One region of the Terrabacter sp. GCM10028922 genome, then DNA from elsewhere that is predicted to be linked to it. Evidence: riboswitches for the same ligand, from Rfam matches in the RefSeq annotation. Region 1 holds a riboswitch; each other region holds the start of a gene.

Region 1 (7,354 bases):
GCCCCATGCGCTGCCGACGATGCGGATCAACCCGGACAAGCACGACATCGACGAGTTCGACCTCGACGACTTCGAGCTGCTCGACTACGTCGCCGAGCCGGGCATCAAGGCACCCATCGCCGTCTGACCTCACCCGTCTGCGATTCTTGCCCGCATGACCGAGGTGATGCACAACGTCACGCTCATCGCCGCCGTGGGACGCAACGGCGTCATCGGCGACGGCCTGAGCATGCCCTGGCACCTGTCCGAGGACCTCAAGTTCTTCAAGCGCACGACGATGGGCCACCCGATGGTCATGGGTCGGCGCACCTTCGACTCGATGGGCGCGCTGCCGGGCCGGCGCAGCGTCGTCGTGACCCGCCAGCGCGACTGGAGCCATCCCGGCGTCGACGTCGCGCACTCGCTGCCCGAGGCCCTCGCCCTCGTCGGCGACGCCGACGAGGTCTTCGTCGTGGGTGGGGGAGAGGTCTACCGACAGGCCATCCCGTATGCCGCCCGCCTCCTCGTCACCGAGGTCGACCTGTCCCCGGAGGGCTCGGTGACCTTCCCGCACATCGACCCGGCCGTCTGGGTCGAGACGGCCCGAGACGATCGCGACGGCTTCGCGTGGGTGACCTACGAGCGTCGGGACTGAGCTCACCGCGGCCGCATGGTGCCTCGCACGAAGAATCTTGCTACTCGCGTGTAACACCGCCGGAGCGCGTGCGATGTAGGGGGTGGCGAGGCACTACTCGGACCCCCGAGCGAGTAGTGCCTCGCCTTCTGCATGCCGGGGGCCCCCTTTTCGCGCGCTCATGCCTGGAGCGCGCGATCCGCCGCCGAGGCGCGCGAGATGGCGCGCGCTCGACCTCACGAGCGCGCGTTCCGAGTGCGAGCGCGCGAAACATCCCAGGTCCGGCGGGGCTGCCGGTGGGCGCGCCGGGATGATCGCCGGACACTGGCGCTAACCTTGGCCCCATGGCTGCCGCACCCGTACTCGGACGTGTTCTCTCGGCGATGGTCACGCCCATGCGGGCTGACGGGTCGGTCGACCTCGACGCGGCGCAGCGAGTGGCGACGCATCTCGTCGACGCGGGCCACGACGGCCTCGTCATCTCCGGCACGACCGGTGAGTCGCCGACCACGTCCGCCGACGAGAAGGACGAGCTCCTCCGGGCTGTCATCGAGGCCGTCGGCGACCGCGCGGTCATCATCGCCGGTGCGGGCAGCAACGACACGGCCAAGAGCATCGAGTCGGTGCGTCTGGCGCAGAAGGCCGGCGCCGACGCCGTCCTCGCGGTCACCCCGTACTACAACAAGCCTCCGCAGGCGGGCCTCGTCGCCCACTTCACGGCGCTCGCCGACGCGAGCGACCTGCCCGTCATGGTCTATGACATCCCCGGCAGGTCCGGCATCGCGATCGCCCGCGAGACCTACCTGCGCATCGCCGAGCACGAGCGCATCGCTGCCGTCAAGGACGCCCGCGGCGACCTGTGGTTCGCGAGCGAGATGATGCAGGCGACCGGCCTCGACTGGTACTCCGGCGACGACGCGATGAACCTCGCCCACTTCGTCAACGGCGCGGTCGGCTTCGTCGGCGTCACCTCCCAGGTGGCGCCCACGGCATACCGGGAGATGGCCGACGCCGTCCTCGAGAGCCGGTGGGAGGACGCCCGAGCCGTGCACCGGCGTCTGACGCCGATCGTCAACGCCGTCATGAACGTCACCCAGGGCGCGATCATGGCCAAGGCCGGTCTCCTCGCCCAGGGCCTCATCGAGTCGGCGGCCGTTCGCCTGCCTCTCGTCGAGGCCGACGACGCGCAGGCCGCGCTCGTCCGCGAGGCCCTCTCGGCGGTCGGATGACCGCCCCATGACCTCTGACCGGAGCCCGCGACGGCCCGGCAGCACCACCGAATGACAGGACACCTGTGAGCCACCCCCATCCTGAGCTGACCACGCCCCCCGCCCTCCCCGACAACGGCCTGAGGGTCGTCGCGCTCGGCGGGCTCGGGGAGGTCGGACGCAACATGGCCGTCCTCGAGACGAAGGGAAAGCTCCTCGTCATCGACTGCGGCGTGCTCTTCCCCGAGGACCACCACCCGGGTGTCGACCTGATCCTCCCGGACTTCACCTACATCGAGGACCGCCTCGACGACATCGAGGCCATCGTCCTGACGCACGGGCACGAGGACCACATCGGCGCCGTGCCCTACCTGCTCCGCCTCAAGAGCGACATCCCGCTCATCGGCTCGACCCTGACCCTCGCCCTCGTCGAGGCCAAGCTCAGGGAGCACCGCATCCGGCCGTACTCCATGGCCGTCAGGGAGGGGCAGCGAGAGCGGGTCGGCGTCTTCGACCTCGAGTTCGTCGCGGTCAACCACTCGATCCCCGACGCGCTCGCGGTGTTCGTGCGCACCGAGGCCGGCACGCTGCTGCACACGGGCGACTTCAAGATGGACCAGCTGCCGCTCGACGGCCGCCTCACCGACCTGCGCGCCTTCGCGCGGCTCGGCGAGGAGGGTGTGGACCTCTTCCTCACGGACTCGACGAACGCCGACGTCCCCGGCTTCACGACCCCCGAGCTCGAGATCGCCCCGGCCATCGACAAGGTGTTCCGCCACGCGCAACGCCGCGTCATCGTCGCCTGCTTCAGCAGCCACGTGCACCGTGTGCAGCAGGTCCTCGACGCCGCGGAGAAGGCAGGCCGCAAGGTCGCCATGGTGGGTCGCTCGATGGTGCGCAACATGGGCATCGCGGCCGAGCTCGGCTACCTCAAGGTGCCCGACGGCATCCTCATCGACATCAAGAAGATCGAGAGCCTGCGCGACGACGAGCTCGTCCTCATCTGCACGGGCTCGCAGGGTGAGCCGATGGCTGCCCTGTCGCGGATGGCCAACCGCGACCACCGCATCGACGTCGGCCCCGGTGACACGGTGCTCCTCGCGAGCAGCCTCATCCCGGGCAACGAGAACGCCGTCTACCGCATCATCAACGGCCTGATGCGCCTCGGCGCCAACGTCGTGCACAAGGGCAACGCGAAGGTGCACGTCTCGGGCCACGCGAGCGCCGGCGAGCTCCTCTACTGCTACAACATCGTCAAGCCGCGCAACGTGCTGCCCGTACACGGCGAGTGGCGCCACATGTACGCCAACGCCCAGCTCGCGGTCGCGTCGGGCGTCCCCGAGCGCAACGTCGTGCTCGCCGAGGACGGCGTCGTCGTCGACCTCGTCGACGGCCAGGCGTCCGTGGTCGGGGTCGTCGACTGCGGCTACGTCTACGTCGACGGCAGCAGTGTCGGCGGCGCCGACGAGGCGCTGCTCAAGGACCGCCGCATCCTGCGCGACGAGGGCTTCATCACGTGCATCGTCGTGCTCGACGCCGCGACCGGCAAGATCGCGAGCGGGCCCGAGATCACGGCTCGCGGCTTCGTCGAGGACGAGGAGATCTTCCAGCAGGTCATCCCCAAGGTCGAGCGGGCCGTCGAGGAGGCCGTCGCCAACGGGGTGCGCGACGACCAGCAGCTCCAGCAGGTCGTGCGCCGGGCCGTCGGCTCGTGGGTCGGTGGCAAGGTCCGCCGTCGGCCGATGATCATCCCGGTCGTGCTGCAGGCGTGACGTGATCGTCCAGACGGCCCCGGGGGAGGCCGGTCCAGACCGCACCGGGGACACTGGTGATTCCGAGGTCGACGACTCCCTGCGAGACGAAGACGCGGCCGCGGACACCGCACTGGTGGCGCGCCGGCGGCGGCGGCTCCACCGGCTGGCGGACGTCACCATCGGGCTCGCCCTCGCCGTGCTCGCGGGTGTCGGGGCGCTGCGCTGGCTCGACTCGACGGCCTACGTCGTGGTCGTGCTCCAGACGGCAAGCCCGTTCGTCGCCGTCGGGCTGGGGCTGCTCTGCGTCGCGACACTGCTGCTGCGGCGCTGGTGGCTGCTGCTGCCGGTCGTCGTCGCGCTCGCCGTCGCAGCCACCGTCGCGGCACCGGCGTTCCGGGCGTCATCGCAGCCGAAGGCCGACCGTGACCTCACCGTCATGTCGGCGAACGTCTGGTCCGGCCGCGCCAACGCGAACCAGCTCATGGATGCCGTCCGCTACCACGCCGTCGACGTGCTCGTCGTCGTGGAGGCGACGCCGGCGATGTTGCGCCGGCTCGACGCGGCCGGCGCGGGCGACTACTTCATGGTGCGCGAGGGCATCGCGCGCGCCGACACCTTCACCGGCACGATGGTGCTGTCGCGCTACCCGTTGTCGGTGCGCAGTCTCGGCACCGACCCGGCGGTCGAGGGCACGCCGAGCGTCCAGCCCGAGCTCGACATCACGGTGCCGAACGGCTCGGTGCGTCTCAAGGTCGCCCACCCGACGGCGCCGCTGCGCGGCGACACGGACGAGTGGCGCGCGGGGCTCAGGTCGCTCCAGACGTGGAAGCAGCGGCTCGACGGCGACGAGCTCGTCGTCATGGCCGGCGACTTCAACGCGGGCTTCGACCACCCGGGCTTCCGCGACCTGGCCTCCGGGCTCGCCGACGCGCAACGCTCCGACGGGCAGGGCTGGGTGCGCACGTGGCCCTTCGCCGGCAACCGGCTGCCGCCGTTCGTGCAGATCGACCACGTCCTGGCCCGCGGCCTGACCCTCGTCTCGGCCGGACAGGTGGCCTTCAACGGCACCGACCACGCCGCGGTGTGGGCCAGCTACTCGCTGCCCACCCGCTGACGCGGGTCACTCGCCGGGATTCACCAGGGCCGCTCGACCTCGACGTCGCGGGGGTCGCTGCCCTCGACGGCCCACCCGGTCTCGGTGAGCGTCCACGTGGCGTCGGTGCCCTGCTCCACGAGGCGATTGACGGCCGCGACGAGGCGGTCGACGCCCTCGAGGGTGCTCCCGAGGCCGATGCTGGCGCGGACCGCGGTGGACGAGCGCTCGCCCCACGGGTCCTCGAGCAGCTCGTCGACGAGCAGGTGAGCGCAGAACTTGCCGTCGCGCACTCCGATGCCGTGCTCGACCGAGAGCACCTGTGACACGAGCGAGGAGTCCCAGCCGTCGATGGTGAACGCGATGACGCCGACGCGGTCGCTGTCGTCACCGAAGATCGAGAGGACCTCGACGCCGGGGACCTCGCCGAGGCCCTGCTGCAGGCGCTCGAGGAGCCGGGACTCGTGCGCCTCGATGACCTCGCGATGGCGGCTGATCGTCGCGCACGCGGCGGCGAGGGCGATCGCGCCGATGACGTTGGGGCTGCCGCCCTCGTGCCGCGCCGGGCCGGTGGCCCACGTCGTGCCCTCCTCGCTCACCGAGCGCGTGGCCCCGCCGCCGAGCAGGTAGGGGTTGCCGGCGTCGAGCCAGTCGGACCGGCCCGCGAGGACGCCCGCACCGTAGGGTGCGTACGTCTTGTGCCCGGAGAACGCGACGTAGTCGGCGTCCCAGGCGGCGAGGTCGATGGTGCGGTGCGCGGAGAGCTGTGCGGCGTCCACGGCGATCCGGGCGCCGTGCTCGTGGGCGAGGGCTGCGAAGCGCTCGACCGGCCAGACCTCACCGGTCACGTTGGACGCGGCCGCGATGACGACGAGGCGGTTGCGCGACGGATGGTCGGCCAGGGCCTCCTCGAGGAGGGCGCACGCGTCCTCGACGGTCTGCGGGACGGGCAGGCGAACCGTGCGGTAGCGGCCCCACGGCAGGAGCGTCGAGTGGTGCTCCGTGCCGAAGACGAAGACCGTCGTGCGGCTCGGCAGGGCCTTGGACAGCAGCGCCCACGAGTCGGTCGTCGTGCGGGTGAAGACGACGGTGTCGTCCTCGCGTGCCCCCACGAAGGATGCGACCTCGGCCCGGGCCTGCTCGTACCAGGCGCTCGTGAGACGAGAGGCGAAGCCCGCGCCACGGTGCACCGACGAGTACGTCTCGAGCGCGCGGTCGACCGCGGCCTTGACCGTCTCCAGCGCCGGCGTCGAGGCCGCGTGGTCGAGGTTGGCGTAGCCCACCTCGCCGTGGAGCGTCGGCACGGTGAGGTCGGCACCGACGACCGCCGGGAGCGCGCGGGCCTCGGGCACGACGTGCAGGGCGCGGGTGCGCACGACCGGCGCAGGCGCGCCGCCGCAGAGGGACGTGGTGGGAAGAACCGACATGACACTGCTCCTGGGTCCTGGGGACCCACCGGATGCGGGTCCGCGCTTGCCGGCCTCGATCGCATGAGCGGTTTCGAGGTCGACCTGGTCGTCACCCGGAGCACCCCACCGCGGAGGAGGGTTGCTGGCCAGCGAGCCGGGGCTTGTCACTGGCACTCATGACCTGGCCATGACGATAGGGCGCGTCCAGCGGAACTGTCCACCGAAGGGTCCGGGGGTGTCGCGATCTGAGACGCGGGCAGGACGAGCACGCCGCCACCTGCTGCGTGGCGGCGCAGCTGGTCGGCGCTGTTGCGCGTGTGACACGTGAGTTCAGGGGTGCGTTGACGTACGGTGCGAGCATGGGGTCACGTCCGTCCAGCAGCCAGCGACCGAGCACCGCCGCGGCCACACGCGCCAAGGCGCCCACGGGGGGTGCCTCGTCGCGCCCGCCCGCCGCACGCTCGACACGGCCCGCGCAGCGCAAGCCCGCGGCACGCAAGCCGGCGTCCAAGACGGCCTCCAAGACCCGCGACGGCGGCCTTCCCTTCCCGCTCAACGCGATGCGCAACACGTGGATGGGCGTCTCCCACATGGCCGGGGGAGCGGTCCGCCGTGTCGGACACAGCGCCGCCGACCTCGAGCCGGAGCACCGCCGTGACGGCATCGGCTTCGCCCTCATCGCCCTGGCCGTCGTCGTCGCCGCGCGTGAGTGGTGGGGCGTGTCCGGCACCTTCGGGCAGGTCGTCCACGCCGTCTTCGCCGGCACCTTCGGACGCGTCGCGTATGCCGTGCCGCTCGTCCTGCTGGCCCTGGGCCTGCGCATGCTGCGGGCCCCGCAGGACGAGGCGACGACCAACCGCATCGTCGTCGGCACCATCGCCCTGACCTTCGCGGCCTGCGGTCTCGCGCACCTCGCCGACGGCATCCCGAACCCACCCGACGGCGCCGACGGCATGCGCGCGGCGGGCGGCATCCTCGGCTTCCTCGCCTCGAGCCCCCTCGCGGCGGCCGTCTCGACGTACGGCGCGCTCGCCCTCCTCGTCCTGCTCGGCCTCTTCGGCCTGCTCGTCATCACTGCCACGCCCGTCAACATGATCCCGACGCGGCTGCGTCAGCTGCGTGCCTTCGTCATCGACCGCGGCCACCACGACGAGCCTGCTGCTGACGTCGACGACGCCGATGCCCCCGCGGCCGCGGTCAAGCGTGCGCGGCGCAAGGCCGTCGACCTCTCCGAGCGTGAGGGCGACGAGGCGTTCCGCCAGGCGGCGCAGAAGGCG
Region 2 (7,354 bases), on a different contig from region 1:
GCCTGCCCGACGCGACCATCGACGGCCTGCACGACTTCACGATCTCGATGTGGCTCAACCTGCACGAGCTGCGCACGTGGTCACGAGCCTTCGACTTCGGCACGGGAACGACATCCAACATGTTCCTCACGATCGACGCCGGCTCCGGGCCCCGGTTCGCCATCACCCGCACGGGCGGTGGAGGCGAGCAGCGGATCAACGGCACGAGCCGACTCGAGACCGATCGGTGGACCCACCTCGCCGTGACCATGAGCGGGCAGGTCGGCACTCTCTACGTCGACGGGGCCGTCGCCGGCACCAACACGGCCATGACGCTCTCGCCCGCCGACCTCGGTGCGCCCAAGAACAACTGGATCGGCCGCTCGCAGTACGGTGACGCGATGCTCGCCGGCACCGTCGACGACGTGACCATCCACAGCCGTGCCCTCGCTGCCGCCGAGATCGCCCAGCTCGTCACCACGCCCGGCGGCGGCGCCGGCGGAGACGTCGCGTGGTACCGCTTCGACGAGACCTCGGGTGTCACGGTCGGCGACTCCTCCGGCCGCTCGTGGGACGCCTCCATGGTGACCGGCGAAGGCGGACCGGCCGGGCCGAGCCACCCCGGCTACCTTGCGGCATACCCGGAGACGCAGTTCATCAAGCTCGAGCAGTACGTCACCTACCCCGCCATCTGGGCGCCGTACTACACGTGCCACAAGATCATGCGCGGCCTCCTCGACGCCCACACCCTGACCGGGAACGCCACAGCGCTCGAGGTGGTCAGGCGCATGGGCGAGTGGGTGCACAGCCGGCTCAGCACGCTCCCCCGTGAGCAGCTCGACCGGATGTGGGCCCTCTACATCGCCGGCGAGTACGGCGGCATGAACGAGGTGATGGCAGACCTCTACTCGCTCACCGGCGACGAACGGTTCATGCAGACGGCACGCTGCTTCGACAACACGACGCTGCTGGCCGACTGCGCAGCCGACCGCGACACCCTCGAGGGCAAGCACGCCAACCAGCACATCCCCCAGTTCATCGGCTACCTGCGCGTCTTCGAGCAGGGGGGCGACACCTCGTACCGGGAGGCGACGCGTCACTTCTTCGACATGGTCGTACCCCACCGGGCGTACGCGCACGGCGGTACCGGGCAGGGCGAGGTCTTCCGCAAGCGCGACGTCATCGCGGGCACCATCGTCACGACGACGAACGCCGAGTCCTGCGCCGCCTACAACATGCTCAAGGTTGCGCGGAACCTCTTCTTCCACGCACCCGACGCGCGGTTCATGGACTACTACGAGAAGGCGCTCGTCAACCAGATCCTCGCCTCACGCCAGGACGCCGACAGCACGACGGACCCCCTCGTCAACTACATGGTGCCGGTGGGCCCGGGCGCCACGCGAGGCTACGGCAACACCGGAACCTGCTGCGGCGGAACGGGACTGGAGAACCACACGAAGTACCAGGACTCGATCTACTTCCGGTCGCCTCAGGACGACGTGCTCTGGGTCAACCTCTACATCCCGTCGACGCTGACGTGGTCCGAGCGCGCGATGACGGTCACGCAGACCGGCGACTACCCGCGCTCCCAGTCGAGCACGCTGACCGTGACGGGCAGCGGCCGGCTCGACCTCCGGCTTCGCGTCCCGTCCTGGTCGGGGGACGGCTTCACGGTGGCCGTCAACGGTCAACGCCAGTGGGTGGAGGTGGGCTCGGACGGCTACGCGCGGCTGCTGCGCTCGTGGCGCTCGGGCGACCGGGTCACGGTCACCTTCCCGTATGCCGTCCGCGTCGAGCAGGCCCTCGACGACCCGAGCGTGCAGGCGCTGCTCTACGGTCCGGTGGCCCTCATCGGCAAGTCCCAGGCGACGAGCTGGCTGCCGGTCGGACTGTATGGCGACCTACCGCTGTCGGGCGACCTCGGGGCGGTGGTGAAGCCCGGTACGAGCCCGATGACGTTCGAGACCAACGGGATCCGGTTCGAGCCGTTCTACCTCGGCAATCCGGAGCCCTACCACGCATACGTCAGGCGGACCGAACCGACGATCGTCTTCGCGGGGCAGGACTCCGGCGTCGAGAACCGCCGCGACGATGACGGTCGCAGCTTCCTCGATGCCCTCTGGTCCCTCGCGCCGTTCAAGAACAAGAAGGCGTTCGAGCGTGCCGTCGCGAACACGACCGCGACCTGGACCCAGGCCGGCCTCCTGACGGCCGACGAGGCCACGACCGTACGCCGTGCCGCCGCCTCCGCGCCGATGAGGCCGGCGTGAGCCCGGCCGGCGCGCGACTGCCCGCGACCTTCCACTCCAAGGAGCCATCGTGAGACCCATCCTTTCCGCACTGGCCGCAGTGGCGGTCGGAGCCTCGCTGACCGTCGCGGCGCCGCCCGGTTCGGCCGCTGCCCCCGCACCCTCGGCACTGGCAGGCATCCTCGCGCCGGCCCAGGCGTGCCGTGTCGCCACGACCCAGACCGATCTCGCCGAGGGCTTCCCAGTGGCGGAGCAGGCCCTGCCCGCACGGGGAAAGCTCCGCGCGGCAATGATCTTCGTCGACTTCCAAGACGCCCCCGCCCCGCGCGGGTCGCTGCTCAAGGCCGAGAGCAACCTCGCGCCCGGCATCGACTACCTCAACACGCTCTCGCGTGGCGCCCTCGAGGTCACGGCGCGCTCGAGCGATCGCTGGGTCCGGATGCCGCGGCCGTCGACGGACTACCCCTTCGAACGCGGCCTCAGCTATGAGGACCACGTGCGCTACATCGAGGACGCGATCCGCGCAGCCGACCCGGTCTACGACTTCGCCGATGTCGACGTCGTGTGGGTCGTCGCGACGGAGGCGGCGAGGGACATCACGTACTCGCCGACGACGAACTTCCTCGACGTGACGGCCGACGGCAACCATCTGACCCACGCCATCACGTTCGGCTACGACCAGTGGAGGTGGGGCGGCCTGGTGCTCGCCCACGAGAGCGGGCACACCCTCGGGCTGCCCGACCTCTACACGTTCGACCCCGCGCCGGGAAGCGACCCGCCGAACTACCACGCGGCCGTCGGCGGCTGGGACCTCATGGGCCTCATCTCGGGCCAGGCGCCGGAGTACCTGGCGTGGCACCGGTGGATGCTCGGCTGGCTCCGGGACGGCGAGGTGGCCTGCCTGGGTCCCGACCGCGACACCACCGTGCGCCTCACCGCCGTCGAGGTGGGTCGGGGCACGGCGATGGCCGTGCTGCCGCTCGGGGGCAGTCGGGCGCTCGTGCTGGAGTCGCGCAAGCCGCTGCGCTACGACCGGGAGATCGCGGCGTCCGGAGTGCTCGTCTACCTCGTCGACACGGCGGTCGCCACCGGACGCGGGCCGGTGCGCGTGGTCGACACGACCCCCGGCACGGCCCTGGGACTCGATGACGCGCCGCTGCAGGCGGGCCTCACGTGGACCGACCCCGACTCGGGCACGTCCGTAACGGTGACGTCGAGCACGGCGACGGGCGACACGGTCCGGATCACGCCCGGGCGTCTTTCGGCAGCCGCGTCCTGACCGGGTGGTGGACGTGCCGGTGAGCCGCCGCGTCCACCACCCGCCTCCTACTTGAGCAGCGAGCGGGCCATGACGATGCGCTGGACCTGGTTGGTGCCCTCGTAGATCTGGGTGATCTTCGCGTCACGCATCATCCGCTCGAGCGGGAAGTCGCGCGTGTAGCCCGCGCCGCCCAGCAGCTGCACGGCGTCCGTCGTGATCTTCATGGCCGCGTCAGAGGCGTAGCACTTCGCGGCCGCGCCGAAGAAGGCCAGGTCCTTGTCGCCGCGCTCGGACTTGGCCGCCGCGACGTAGACCATCTGGCGTGCCGCCTCGAGCTCCATCGCCATGTCGGCGAGCATGAACTGGATGCCCTGGAAGTCCGCGATGCGCGTGCCGAACTGCTTGCGGTCCTTGACGTACGCGATGGCCTGGTCGAGCGCGCCCTGGGCGATCCCGACGGCCTGGGCGCCGATGGTGACACGGGTGTGGTCGAGGGTGCGCAGCGCGAGCTTGAGCCCGTCGCCGACCTGCCCCACGACGCGGTCACCGGGGATGCGGACGTTGTCGAAGTGCAGCTCGCGGGTGGGGCTTCCCTTGATCCCGAGCTTGCGCTCCTTCTCACCGAAGGTGAACCCCTCGTCAGACCTCTCGACGACGAATGCCGTGACGTTGCCGCCGCGGGGACCGTCGGGATCGGTGACCGCGAGGACCGTGTAGTACTCGGACACACCGGCGTTCGTGATCCACGACTTCTGCCCGGACAGGACCCAGTCGTCACCGTCCTGGCGCGCGCGGCACTTCATCGACGCGGTGTCGGAGCCGGCCTCGCGCTCGGACAGGCCGTAGGAGAAGGTCGTCTCCCCCTTGGCCAGCGGCGGGAGGTAGCGCTGCTTGAGAGCATCGCTGCCGTCGAGGATGAGCGGCAGCGAGCCCAGCTTGTTGACGGCCGGGATGAGGGAGGCGGAGGCGTCGACGCGCGCCACCTCCTCGATGACGATGCACGTCGCGAGGGCGTCGGCCCCGACCCCGTCGTACTCCTCGGGGACGTGGGGCGCGAAGAAGTCGGAGGCGACGAGGGCGTCGTGCGCCTCCTGGGGGTAGCGCGCCTCTTCGTCGACGGCGGCGGCATACGGCGCGATCTTGTCCTCGGCGACCGCGCGTACGGCGCCTCTCAGGGCCTCGTGGTCCTCGCTGGTCCGGAACAGGTCGAAGTCGGAATTCGTGCTCACGAGCGCGATCCTACTCGCGAGTTCGGAATAGTAGGACGTCCTAGTGATCGACGCCACGGGGCACTCGGCGCCGAGCCTTCCGCGTCCACGATGAGGACAGGCGCTCCCACCAGCCGGACAGCCATACGTAGACTCGCCGACAGGTCATGAGTGCCAGCGCTTGGCCCCGGCTCGCTGGCCGGCAACCCTCCCACCGCGGCGGGGTGCCCCGGGTGAGGACCTGGCCCGTCGTCGCCACCCGGCGCGCGGGCAAGCGCGGAGACTCCTTTTCCGCACCGACTCGTCGGTGCACCGGGCCACGTCGACGAGGTTGTCGGGGCCCGGTCATCGACACGACCCAGGAAGAGCAGGACGTCGATGACCCAGCCCCACTGGTCCTTCGAGACCAAGCAGATCCACGCCGGACAGAGCGCAGACAGTGCGACGGGCGCTCGTGCGCTGCCGATCTACCAGACGACGAGCTACGTCTTCAACGACACCGACCATGCCGCAAACCTGTTCGGGCTCAAGGAGTTCGGCAACATCTACACCCGCCTCATGAACCCGACGACCGACGTCGTCGAACAGCGCATCGCGGCGCTCGAGGGCGGCGTCGGTGCGCTCCTCGTCGCGTCAGGACAGGCCGCCGAGACGCTGGCGGTCCTCAACATCGCCGAGGCTGGCGACCATGTCGTCGTCTCGCCGAGCCTCTACGGCGGCACCTTCAACCTCTTCAAGCACACGCTGCCGAAGTTCGGCATCGAGGTCGGATTCGTCGAGGACCCGACGTCGATCGACTCGTGGCGGGTCGCGATCAGGCCGAACACCAAGCTGCTGTTCGGCGAGACGATCGCCAACCCCAAGTCGGAGATCCTCGACATCGAGGCCGTCGCTGCGCTTGCCCACGAGCACGGCGTGCCGCTCGTCGTGGACAACACGGTCGCGACTCCTTTCCTCATCCGACCGATCGAGTGGGGTGCCGACGTCGTCGTGCACTCGGCGACGAAGTACCTCGGCGGGCACGGCACCTCGATCGCCGGCGTCATCGTGGACTCGGGCGCCTTCGACTACGGCAAGGACCCCGAGAAGTTCCCGAACTACAACACGCCCGAGGAGAGCTACCACGGGCTCGTCTTCGCACGTGACCTCGGCGTCGGCAGCCCGCTGGGCGCGAACCTCGCCTTCATCCTCAAGGCACGCGTCCAGCTGCTGCGCGACCTGGGGCCGGCGGCCTCGCCGTTCAACGCGTTCCTCATCGCGCAGGGCCTCGAGACGCTGTCGTTGCGCATCGAGCGCCACATCGAGAACGCCCACCGGGTCGCGGCCTACCTCCAGGGGCACGAGCAGGTCGAGCACGTCGTCTGGGCGTCCCTGCCCGACAGCCCGTTCCACGACCTTGCGGAGAAGTACACCCCGCGCGGGGCAGGTGCGGTGCTCTCCTTCGAGATCGTGGGCGGCCTCGAGGCCGGCAAGAGGTTCGTCGAGGCACTGAGCCTGCACAGCCACGTCGCCAACATCGGCGACGTGCGATCGCTCGTCATCCACCCCGCGTCGACGACGCACTCGCAGGGCCCCGACGAGGACCGTCTCGCCGCCGGCGTCACGCCCGGTCTCGTGCGCCTGTCGGTCGGCATCGAGCACATCGACGACATCATCGCCGACCTCGAGCAGGGCTTCACCGCCGCGAAGGCCTGACCCGCCCCCACCGTCGAGAGGCCACCTTCTGCGGGGTCGCCGCGGTCGAGAGGCCACGTCACGCGACGCGGATCCGCCTCTCGACCAGGCGGGGCCTACGAGAGGTGGCCTCTCGACGGGTGGGGCCCACGAGAACTGGCCTCTCGACGGGTGGGGTGGGCTGGCACGATGTGAGGCATGCCGATCCGCTACCCCGCTCCCCTGCGTCCCGGCGACCGCATCGGGGTCACCTCACCGAGCTCGGGCGTCTCCGACGCCCTCTGGCCGCGGTTCGAGTATGCCGTGGAGTGCCTGCGCGACAGGGGTTTCCAGGTCGTCGTGGGCGCGTTGAACCACGCCCCGGACCACACGAGCGGGCCACGCGAGCAGCGCGCGGCCGAGCTCATGGCGATGCTCCTCGACCCGGCCATCCGCGCGGTGGTGCCGCCGTGGGGCGGGGAGACGGGCATCGACCTGCTCGACCTGCTCGACCTCGACGCCGTGGCGGCGGCCGAGCCGACGTGGTGCGTCGGGTTCTCCGACACGTCGACCTGGCTGACACCGCTGACCCTGACCACCGGTATCGCGACGATCCACGGGCAGAACCTCATGGACACGCCGTACGCCCTGCCGGACGGCATGCGCCACTGGGTCGAGGTCGCGGCCGCCTCCGCGGGTGACGAGCTGGTCCAGCGCTCCCCCGGTCGCTACCGCGCCGGCGGCTGGGACGACTACGCCGGCAACCCGACGATCACCGAGCTGACGCTCGACGGCCGCGGGACGTGGACGCGCATCGACCCCGGCCAGGAGGACCATCCGGTCACCTTCTCCGGACGCCTCGTCGGCGGTTGCGTCGAGACGCTGAGCTTCCTCGCCGGCGGGCGGTTCGCCGACATCCGGGCGTTCGCCGAGCGGCACGCCCCCGAGGGGCTCGTCGTGCTGCTCGACATCGCCGAGTGGGGGTCCTACGACATCTGTCGCGC
Region 3 (7,354 bases), on a different contig from region 1:
GGTCGTCTACGTCGCCTCTCCGGTCGACCTGCTGCCCGAGGCGGTCCTGCCCGTCCTCGGTGCCGCCGACGACGCCGTCGTCATCTCGTGGGCGATCAAGGCGTTCGTCGAGGAGACCGACCGTTTCATCGCGTGGGAGATCGGGCAGGGCATCCACCGGGCCGGCGCCGGCGCTGGGCGGGCGGCGGGTTGGGGTCGTCCAGCGGGCGCTTCGTCTGCCGCCTCCCGGGCGACGGTGCGCGGTTCGACGGTGGGGTCGGGAGGGCCGGACGTGGCCACTCCCGCCCGGGCCGGGGGAGCGGACGAGGGCCTGCGGCGTGACCGTGACCTGACGGGCGCTGCGGGGCGCGGTCGTCTCGTCGCGCGGGTCAGCCGGGTGGCTGGCGGTGCGTCCCGCCCCGGCGCGCAAGGGGGTCTCGGGAGCCGCGGGACCGCCGAGTCCGGGCCCGGGCGCCCCGAGCGCATCCGCCTCCCGGAGGGGATGCGCCAGGCCGCGACCGACTACGTCCTGGAGACGGTGCGCAAGCGCCTCGAACGCTGACTCGCTCGCTCGGTCCAAGGGCGTCGGTCCACACCTCCCTCGTCGACCACGGCCGTGGTCCACAGGATGCTCGCCACCCTGTCGCAGGCTCGCGGCCGCGGCGAGGCTCGGCTCATGCCGACGATCTCACTGTCCGGGCCAGCCGAGCTGCTGACCATCATCCCCTTCCACCTTGGCTTCCAGCCGGTGCGGAGCGTCGTCGTGGTGTGCTTCCACGGCAAACGCCTCGGGCTCGTCGCCCGGCTGGACGTCGTCGACGTCGACCTCGCGGGAGTGGTCGTCGCGCAGACCCTTCCGACCCTGCTCACCGGGTCGCCCTCGTCGGTGGCCGTCGTGGGTTTCGAGGACGAGGCCGGCGAGGCCCTTCCGCTCCTCGATGCGCTGGCGGCGGGGTTCGAGGCAGCGCGCGTCGTCGTGCGCGAGCGGCTCGTCGTCCGCGACGGCCGCTGGTATGCCGTCGGATGCGACTGCTGCCCAGAGGAGGGCCGGCTGCTACCCGAGGAGGCGGACGTGCCGGCCGTCGCGAGCTACGTGGCGCTCGGCCGCGCGGTGCTGCCCGACCGTGAGGGCCTGGGGGCCCTCGTCGAGCCACTGTCGCCGACCGAGCCGCGCCACGACCTGACGCTGGCCGCGATCGAGGACTGGCAGCGCCGGTATGCGGCCGCCGGGTGTGTCGTCCGCGACCCACGTCAGGAGCCTCGCGCGGGCGCGGGCGCGGGCGCGGCGCCGGCGCAGAGGGATCGGGCCGGGGCCGGCGGCTCGGAGGGCCGCTGCCTGACCGTGCTCGACGGAGGTGACCCGACGGCGCGCCAGTTCCTCGTCAACGACATGCTCCTCGCCTGGGGTGGCGTGCTGCACGGCGACATCGTGGGTTTCGGGATGGAGCACTGGCTGCCCTCGATCGTGGGGCCCCTGCGCGACCTCCAGGTCCGCGACGCGGTCGTCGGGTGGTTGTGTCCCGGGTCGGTGCCGCTCGACGCCTTCCCGGTGGAGCTCGTCGCGATGCTGGAGATCTTCCTGGGGCCTGACCTGCGCGTGCCTGCGGCCGGTGCGCGGCCGCCAGACGAGCCGAACGTGCCCTGGTCAGGTCCCGACGCGGAGCTCGCCCGCATCCTGCGGATCGTGAGCGGGGACGACGACGGGGACGACGACTGGGACGACGACGCCGAGGACGACGGCGACGGCGACGGCGACGGCGGAGACGGTGGCGACTGCGATGTCGACGGCAGGGACGCCGTTGACTGGGGCGACTGGGACGAGGCAGCAGTGCCGCGTCTGATGCTGGCCCGCCTCGAGGAGGTGTGCCGGCTCACGCCTGCGGCTCATGCGGCCCCGCTCCTGTCGGTGGTTGCCTCGCTCGCGTGGTGGATCGGCGACGGGGCCCGGGCCGGGGTCGCCGTCGACCGCGCACTCGCACTCGAGCCGGACCACCGCCTGAGCCAGCTCGTCCGCGAGTCGCTGGACCACGGCATACGGCCCCGTCGGTGCGCGTGAGCGCACACGAGCGTGTGCTCACGCGGCTCGTGGCACGTCTCCCGGTGGGCGAGGCCGTGTGAGCGGGCGCCCCGGCCAGCCGGAGCGGCGGGCGCTCAACCTGCTGTTGTCGCTGGTGTCGCTGGTGTTGCCGTGACCTTGCGTCCCGGGCGTCCATGTCGTGGAACGACCAGCGGTGCCGCGTCAGCGTCTCGCGTATGGTTGGGGCAGGTCATGAGTACCAGTGGCAAGCCCCGGCTCGCTGGTCGGCAACCCTCCTTCGCGGTGGGGTGCCCCGGGTGAGGACCAGGCCACGCCCCGTCCCGGGTGTGAGCAAGCGCGAGCACCGAGGAGTACCCCGATGGCAGTCACCCACCGGACGCACAGCACGCGGCGCCCCGCGCGCCTGGCTACGGCGGGCACCCAGGTCGGTGATGGTCCCACGCCCACTGCTCCTGCCGCCCACGACACCGCCCGTCCGGACGGCGCCTGGCGCGAGGGTGACCCTGTCGGCGACCGGGCGTTCGTCGACATCGGCGACGTCGAGCTCGAGCGGGGCGGGGTGCTGCCCGACGTCCGCATCGCCTACGAGACCTGGGGTCGGCTCAACGAGGCCGGCGACAACGTCATCCTCGTCGAGCACGCCCTGACCGGCGACAGCCACGTCATCGGCGAGGCCGGCGACGGCCACGCGTCACCGGGTTGGTGGAACGCCCTCATCGGGCCGGACAGCCCCGTCGACCCCGAGCGGTGGTTCGTCATCGCCTCCAACGTCCTCGGCGGCTGTCAGGGCAGCACCGGCCCGTCGAGCGTCGCGCCGGACGGCCAGCCGTGGGGCAGCCGCTTCCCCTACGTGACCGTCCGTGACCAGGTCGCCGCCGAGCGGGCCCTGCTCGACCGGCTGGGCATCGACCGCCTCGCCGGCGTGGTCGGTGGCTCGATGGGTGGGATGCGCGCCATCGAGTGGGCCGTCACCTATCCCGATGCCGTGGACCGCTGCATCGTCATCGCATCGACGGCCTACGCGACCGCCGACCAGATCGCGTGGTGCCAGCCTCAGCTGCTCGCCATCCGCCACGACCCCGACTACGTCGGCGGGGACTACTACTCGACCGGCCGGCGGCCGGTGACCGGCCTGGGGCTGGCACGGCGCATCGCGCACGTGACCTACCGCACCGAGAACGAGCTCGCCGACCGCTTCGGGCGTGCTGCCCAGCTGGGCGAGGACCCGCTGCGAGCAGGGGACCGCGGACGGTTCGCCGTCGAGTCCTACCTCGACCACCACGCCGGCAAGCTCGCTCGCCGGTTCGACGCCAACTCCTACGTCGTGCTGACCGAGGCGATGAACTCCCACGACGTCGGCCGCGACCGCGGTGGGCTCGAGCCGGCCCTTGCCCGGGTGACGGCTGACTGCACCGTCGTCTCCGTCGACACCGACCGGCTCTACCCGCCCCGTCTGGCCGACGAGCTGCACGCCGCCCTGCCGGGCTCGACGCGCGAGCACATCACCTCGGTGTTCGGCCACGACGGCTTCCTCATCGAGGAGGACCAGGTCGGTCGCATCATCCGCGACGCCCTCGCCCGCGACGCCCGCTGAGGGCGGCGGCGGTTCGCCGGCGACGCGCCGCGCGGGCTGATATCGGGTACGGTGCGAGCACTGCTTGTTTCCGTCCCAAGGAGGTCCGGGAAAGTGGCCATCGTCGTTGGTTATGTCGCCACCAAGGAAGGTCGTGCGGCTCTCAAACGAGCCGCCGACGAGTGCGTCCTGAGAGGCACGAAGCTCGTCGTCATCAGCTCGCACCGCGGTGGCAAGGACTTCGACGCCAACGAGGCCAGCCAGTTCGAGACCGAGCTCGAGCGCGTGCAGTCCATGCTCGAGGAGAAGGGCCTGGAGCACGAGGTGCGCCAGCTCGTCCGTGGCAACGACCCGGCCGAAGACCTCATCTCGGTCGCCGAGGAGGAGAAGGCCGACTTCATCGTCATCGGTCTGCGCCGTCGCAGCCCGGTCGGCAAGCTCATCCTCGGCTCCAACGCCCAGCGGATCCTGCTCGACGCGAGCTGCCCCGTCCTCGCCGTCAAGGGCGACTGACGCCTCCCCACGGCCCGACGGCCGTGCATCGACGGCCTGACGGGCCTTTGCCCGCAGTCGACTGGCGGCGCTTCAGGCACGCGCGTTCGGCGCGCGTTCGCCCGCACGGCGTATGCCGCTTTATAATGTCCGAGTACCGGATCGCACGAGGCGCACCGAGAGATCGAACCAGGGATCGACTCCAACTGGCCAAGCTCCTCCGGCACCAACCCCCATTCTCGTTCGTTGTGATGATGCATGCCCGGAATCGGCGCGCCCATCTGACGAGACTCGCGACGAAAGGCGACTGCATCCGTGCCCAAGGCAACATCCGCTGGAGCTCCGAAGACCCTGCCGAAAGTGTTCCAGCACGAGGCGATCATGCAACTCCTGGTCAAGGGCAGCACCAACGGCACCATCACCGGCACGGAGATCGCGCGCGCCCAGGCCGAGGCTGACCTCGACCTCAAGCAGATGAAGCCGGTCCTCACGACCCTCGAGGCCCACGACATCGAGATCGTCGTCGACGCGCCGCACTCCAGCACGACGAAGAAGACCCGTTCAGGGACCAAGGGAGGCACCGTGGCCACCGCACGCAGCACGACTGCCGCCGCGACGAAGTCCGCAGCGCGGACGACGACCGCGACGACGAAGACCGCCGCCAAGAAGACGACCGCCAAGCCGGGGTCGGACGACGAGACGGCATCGGCCGCCAAGCCCGCCGCGAAGAGCACGACGAAGGCGGCCGCGGACAAGGCACCGACGAAGGCGGTGACCAACGCGGGTGTCGCCAAGGCCGCCGCCAAGAAGACGACCGCCAAGCCGGGGTCGACGGCCGCGACCAAGAAGACCGCCGCGAAGGGCGCGGCGAAGTCCGCTGACGCGGGCGGCGCAGCGGGCGACGAGAACGACGAGCTCGAGGACGTCGAGCCCGATGACGCCCCTGAAGCCGAGCTCGTGGAGGTGGAGGTCGACGTCGAAGCACCCGACGCCGCCGCCGACGACGACGACGCCGCTCCCGCCACTGCAAAGGGCGACGAGACGGAGGAGTCCGGCTTCGTCATCCGTGACGACGACGAGGACGACGCCCCGGCGCAGCAGGTCGTCACGGCCGGCGCCACCGCCGACCCGGTCAAGGACTACCTCAAGCAGATCGGCAAGGTCGCCCTCCTCAACGCCGAGCAGGAGGTCGAGCTCGCCAAGCGCATCGAGGCCGGCCTGTTCGCCGAGGAGAAGCTCAACTCCGGCGACAAGATCGAGATGAAGCTCAAGCGCGAGCTGTGGTGGATCGCCCAGGACGGCAAGAAGGCCAAGAACCACCTGCTCGAGGCCAACCTGCGACTGGTCGTCTCGCTCGCCAAGCGCTACACCGGTCGCGGCATGCTCTTCCTCGACCTCATCCAGGAGGGCAACCTCGGCCTCATCCGTGCGGTCGAGAAGTTCGACTACACCAAGGGCTACAAGTTCTCGACGTACGCGACGTGGTGGATCCGCCAGGCCATCACCCGCGCCATGGCCGACCAGGCGCGCACGATCCGCATCCCCGTCCACATGGTCGAGGTCATCAACAAGCTCGCCCGCGTGCAGCGCCAGATGCTCCAGGACCTCGGGCGCGAGCCCACCCCGGAGGAGCTGGCCAAGGAGCTCGACATGACGCCCGAGAAGGTCGTCGAGGTCCAGAAGTACGGCCGCGAGCCCATCTCCCTGCACACGCCGCTCGGTGAGGACGGCGACAGCGAGTTCGGTGACCTCATCGAGGACTCCGAGGCCGTCGTCCCGGCCGACGCCGTCAGCTTCACGCTCCTGCAGGAGCAGCTGCACTCGGTGCTCGACACGTTGTCCGAGCGCGAGGCCGGCGTCGTCTCGATGCGGTTCGGCCTGACCGACGGACAGCCGAAGACGCTCGACGAGATCGGCAAGGTCTACGGCGTGACGCGTGAGCGCATCCGCCAGATCGAGTCGAAGACGATGAGCAAGCTGCGTCACCCGAGCCGCAGCCAGGTCCTGCGCGACTACCTCGACTGAGGTCGCCTCAGCCGCACGAGAAGGAGCCCACGACACGTCGTCGTGGGCTCCTTCTCGTATGCCGTGCCCTTTCCGCAGGTGCGGGCGGTTGCGCGGGCCGGTCAGCGGCGGCGGGGGAACAGCCGGTCGGGCAGCCCCCGCCAGAACGACACCCCGGCCTCGGGCCACACGAACGACCGGACGCGCGTCTGCCAGGCACGGGTGCGGCCGATCTTCCGCCGGATCGAGCGGATGTCGTGGTGGAGGCGGAAGGCCTCCTGCGGCGTCGTACGCTCAGGACGGTCGTAGCGCGACTTCTCCAGGGTCGCGGTCACCCGACGCATCGTGGTCGCGTCCTCGCCATCGAGGTGCCCGTCGGTCACGTAGCGTTCGCGCAGCTGCCGCAGGGTCACGCCGTTCGGGGCGGTGAGGCCCAGGTCGCCGAGGTGGGAGGTCAGGTCGAGCCACTCCGCCTCGATGAGCTCCTGCTGGGTCACGGCCGCGCGCCGTCGGCGCAGGCGGAGCAACCACGCCGTGATCGGCATGACGAACGCCGCGAGCAGCCCGACGAGGACAGCGACGAACGTCACGACGTTGCGCAGGGTGAAGGCCGAGCCGATGGCGTCGAGCAGGGTCTGCTGCTGCTGGACCGGCGCGGCGGTCGCAGAGGTCGACGTCGTGGCGGAGGCCGAGGAGCCCCGACCCGAGGTCGTCTCCTCGACGTCGCGGCCACCCCGGGTGGACCCGGAGTCCGCGCCGAGCACGGCGTAGGGCGGCGGTGTGCCGGAGCGGGCACCCGGCGTCGGCTCGAAGCGGAGCCAGCCGTAGCCCTGGAAGTAGAGCTCGGGCCACGCGTGGGCGTCGCTGTTGCGCACGACGTACTGGCTGTTCTCGGACGGCTGCCCGGGTAGGTAGCCGATGGCCATGCGGGCGGGGATGCCCTGGGCGCGGGCCATCATGATCATCGCGGTCGCGAACTGGACGCAGTACCCGCGACGGGTCTGGTAGAAGTTCTGGATCGGCTCGAGCAGGCGCCCTTCGGCGTCGCGCAACGGCTCGCCCAGGTCGAGCGAGTACGTGTAGATGCTCGTGTCGCGCAGGTGGTTCTGGATCCGGATCGCCCGGTCGAGCGGGTTGTCCGCGTCCTCGACGACCTCGGCGGCCCAGCGTTCGATGAGGTCGCGCGACCGGTCCGGGATGGCGAGGTCGTCGTCGGTGATGTCGGGGGAGTCGGGCGTGCCCGAGTCACGCAGCTGTGGTGGCGGCGG

Evidence for each region. Region 1 has a riboswitch for S-adenosylmethionine ahead of ACFQU3_RS01705 (aminotransferase class V-fold PLP-dependent enzyme). Riboswitches for the same ligand answer to the same signal wherever they lie in the genome.
Region 2: another riboswitch for S-adenosylmethionine. It lies ahead of ACFQU3_RS05150 (bifunctional o-acetylhomoserine/o-acetylserine sulfhydrylase); the one in region 1 lies ahead of ACFQU3_RS01705 (aminotransferase class V-fold PLP-dependent enzyme).
Region 3: another riboswitch for S-adenosylmethionine. It lies ahead of ACFQU3_RS07145 (homoserine O-acetyltransferase); the one in region 1 lies ahead of ACFQU3_RS01705 (aminotransferase class V-fold PLP-dependent enzyme).

Annotation. Positions count from the first base shown of each region.
Region 1 covers NZ_JBHTFG010000002.1:61,930-69,283, forward strand. Annotated here, with positions in the region: gene ACFQU3_RS01680 (thymidylate synthase) at 1-127, shown strand, start outside; gene ACFQU3_RS01685 (dihydrofolate reductase) at 155-634, shown strand; gene dapA (4-hydroxy-tetrahydrodipicolinate synthase) at 958-1,842, shown strand; gene ACFQU3_RS01695 (ribonuclease J) at 1,908-3,593, shown strand; gene ACFQU3_RS01700 (endonuclease/exonuclease/phosphatase family protein) at 3,595-4,689, shown strand; gene ACFQU3_RS01705 (aminotransferase class V-fold PLP-dependent enzyme) at 4,710-6,095, opposite strand; SAM riboswitch class IV at 6,133-6,259, opposite strand; gene ACFQU3_RS01710 (DNA translocase FtsK 4TM domain-containing protein) at 6,437-7,354, shown strand, end outside.
Region 2 covers NZ_JBHTFG010000006.1:53,291-60,644, reverse strand. Annotated here, with positions in the region: gene ACFQU3_RS05165 (beta-L-arabinofuranosidase domain-containing protein) at 1-2,249, shown strand, start outside; gene ACFQU3_RS05160 (hypothetical protein) at 2,299-3,507, shown strand; gene ACFQU3_RS05155 (acyl-CoA dehydrogenase family protein) at 3,555-4,718, opposite strand; SAM riboswitch class IV at 4,861-4,980, shown strand; gene ACFQU3_RS05150 (bifunctional o-acetylhomoserine/o-acetylserine sulfhydrylase) at 5,076-6,392, shown strand; gene ACFQU3_RS05145 (LD-carboxypeptidase) at 6,570-7,354, shown strand, end outside.
Region 3 covers NZ_JBHTFG010000006.1:495,390-502,743, forward strand. Annotated here, with positions in the region: gene ACFQU3_RS07135 (YkvA family protein) at 1-541, shown strand, start outside; gene ACFQU3_RS07140 (DUF4192 family protein) at 656-2,035, shown strand; SAM riboswitch class IV at 2,245-2,360, shown strand; gene ACFQU3_RS07145 (homoserine O-acetyltransferase) at 2,376-3,611, shown strand; gene ACFQU3_RS07150 (universal stress protein) at 3,705-4,103, shown strand; gene ACFQU3_RS07155 (RNA polymerase sigma factor) at 4,443-6,107, shown strand; gene ACFQU3_RS07160 (transglutaminaseTgpA domain-containing protein) at 6,209-7,354, opposite strand, start outside.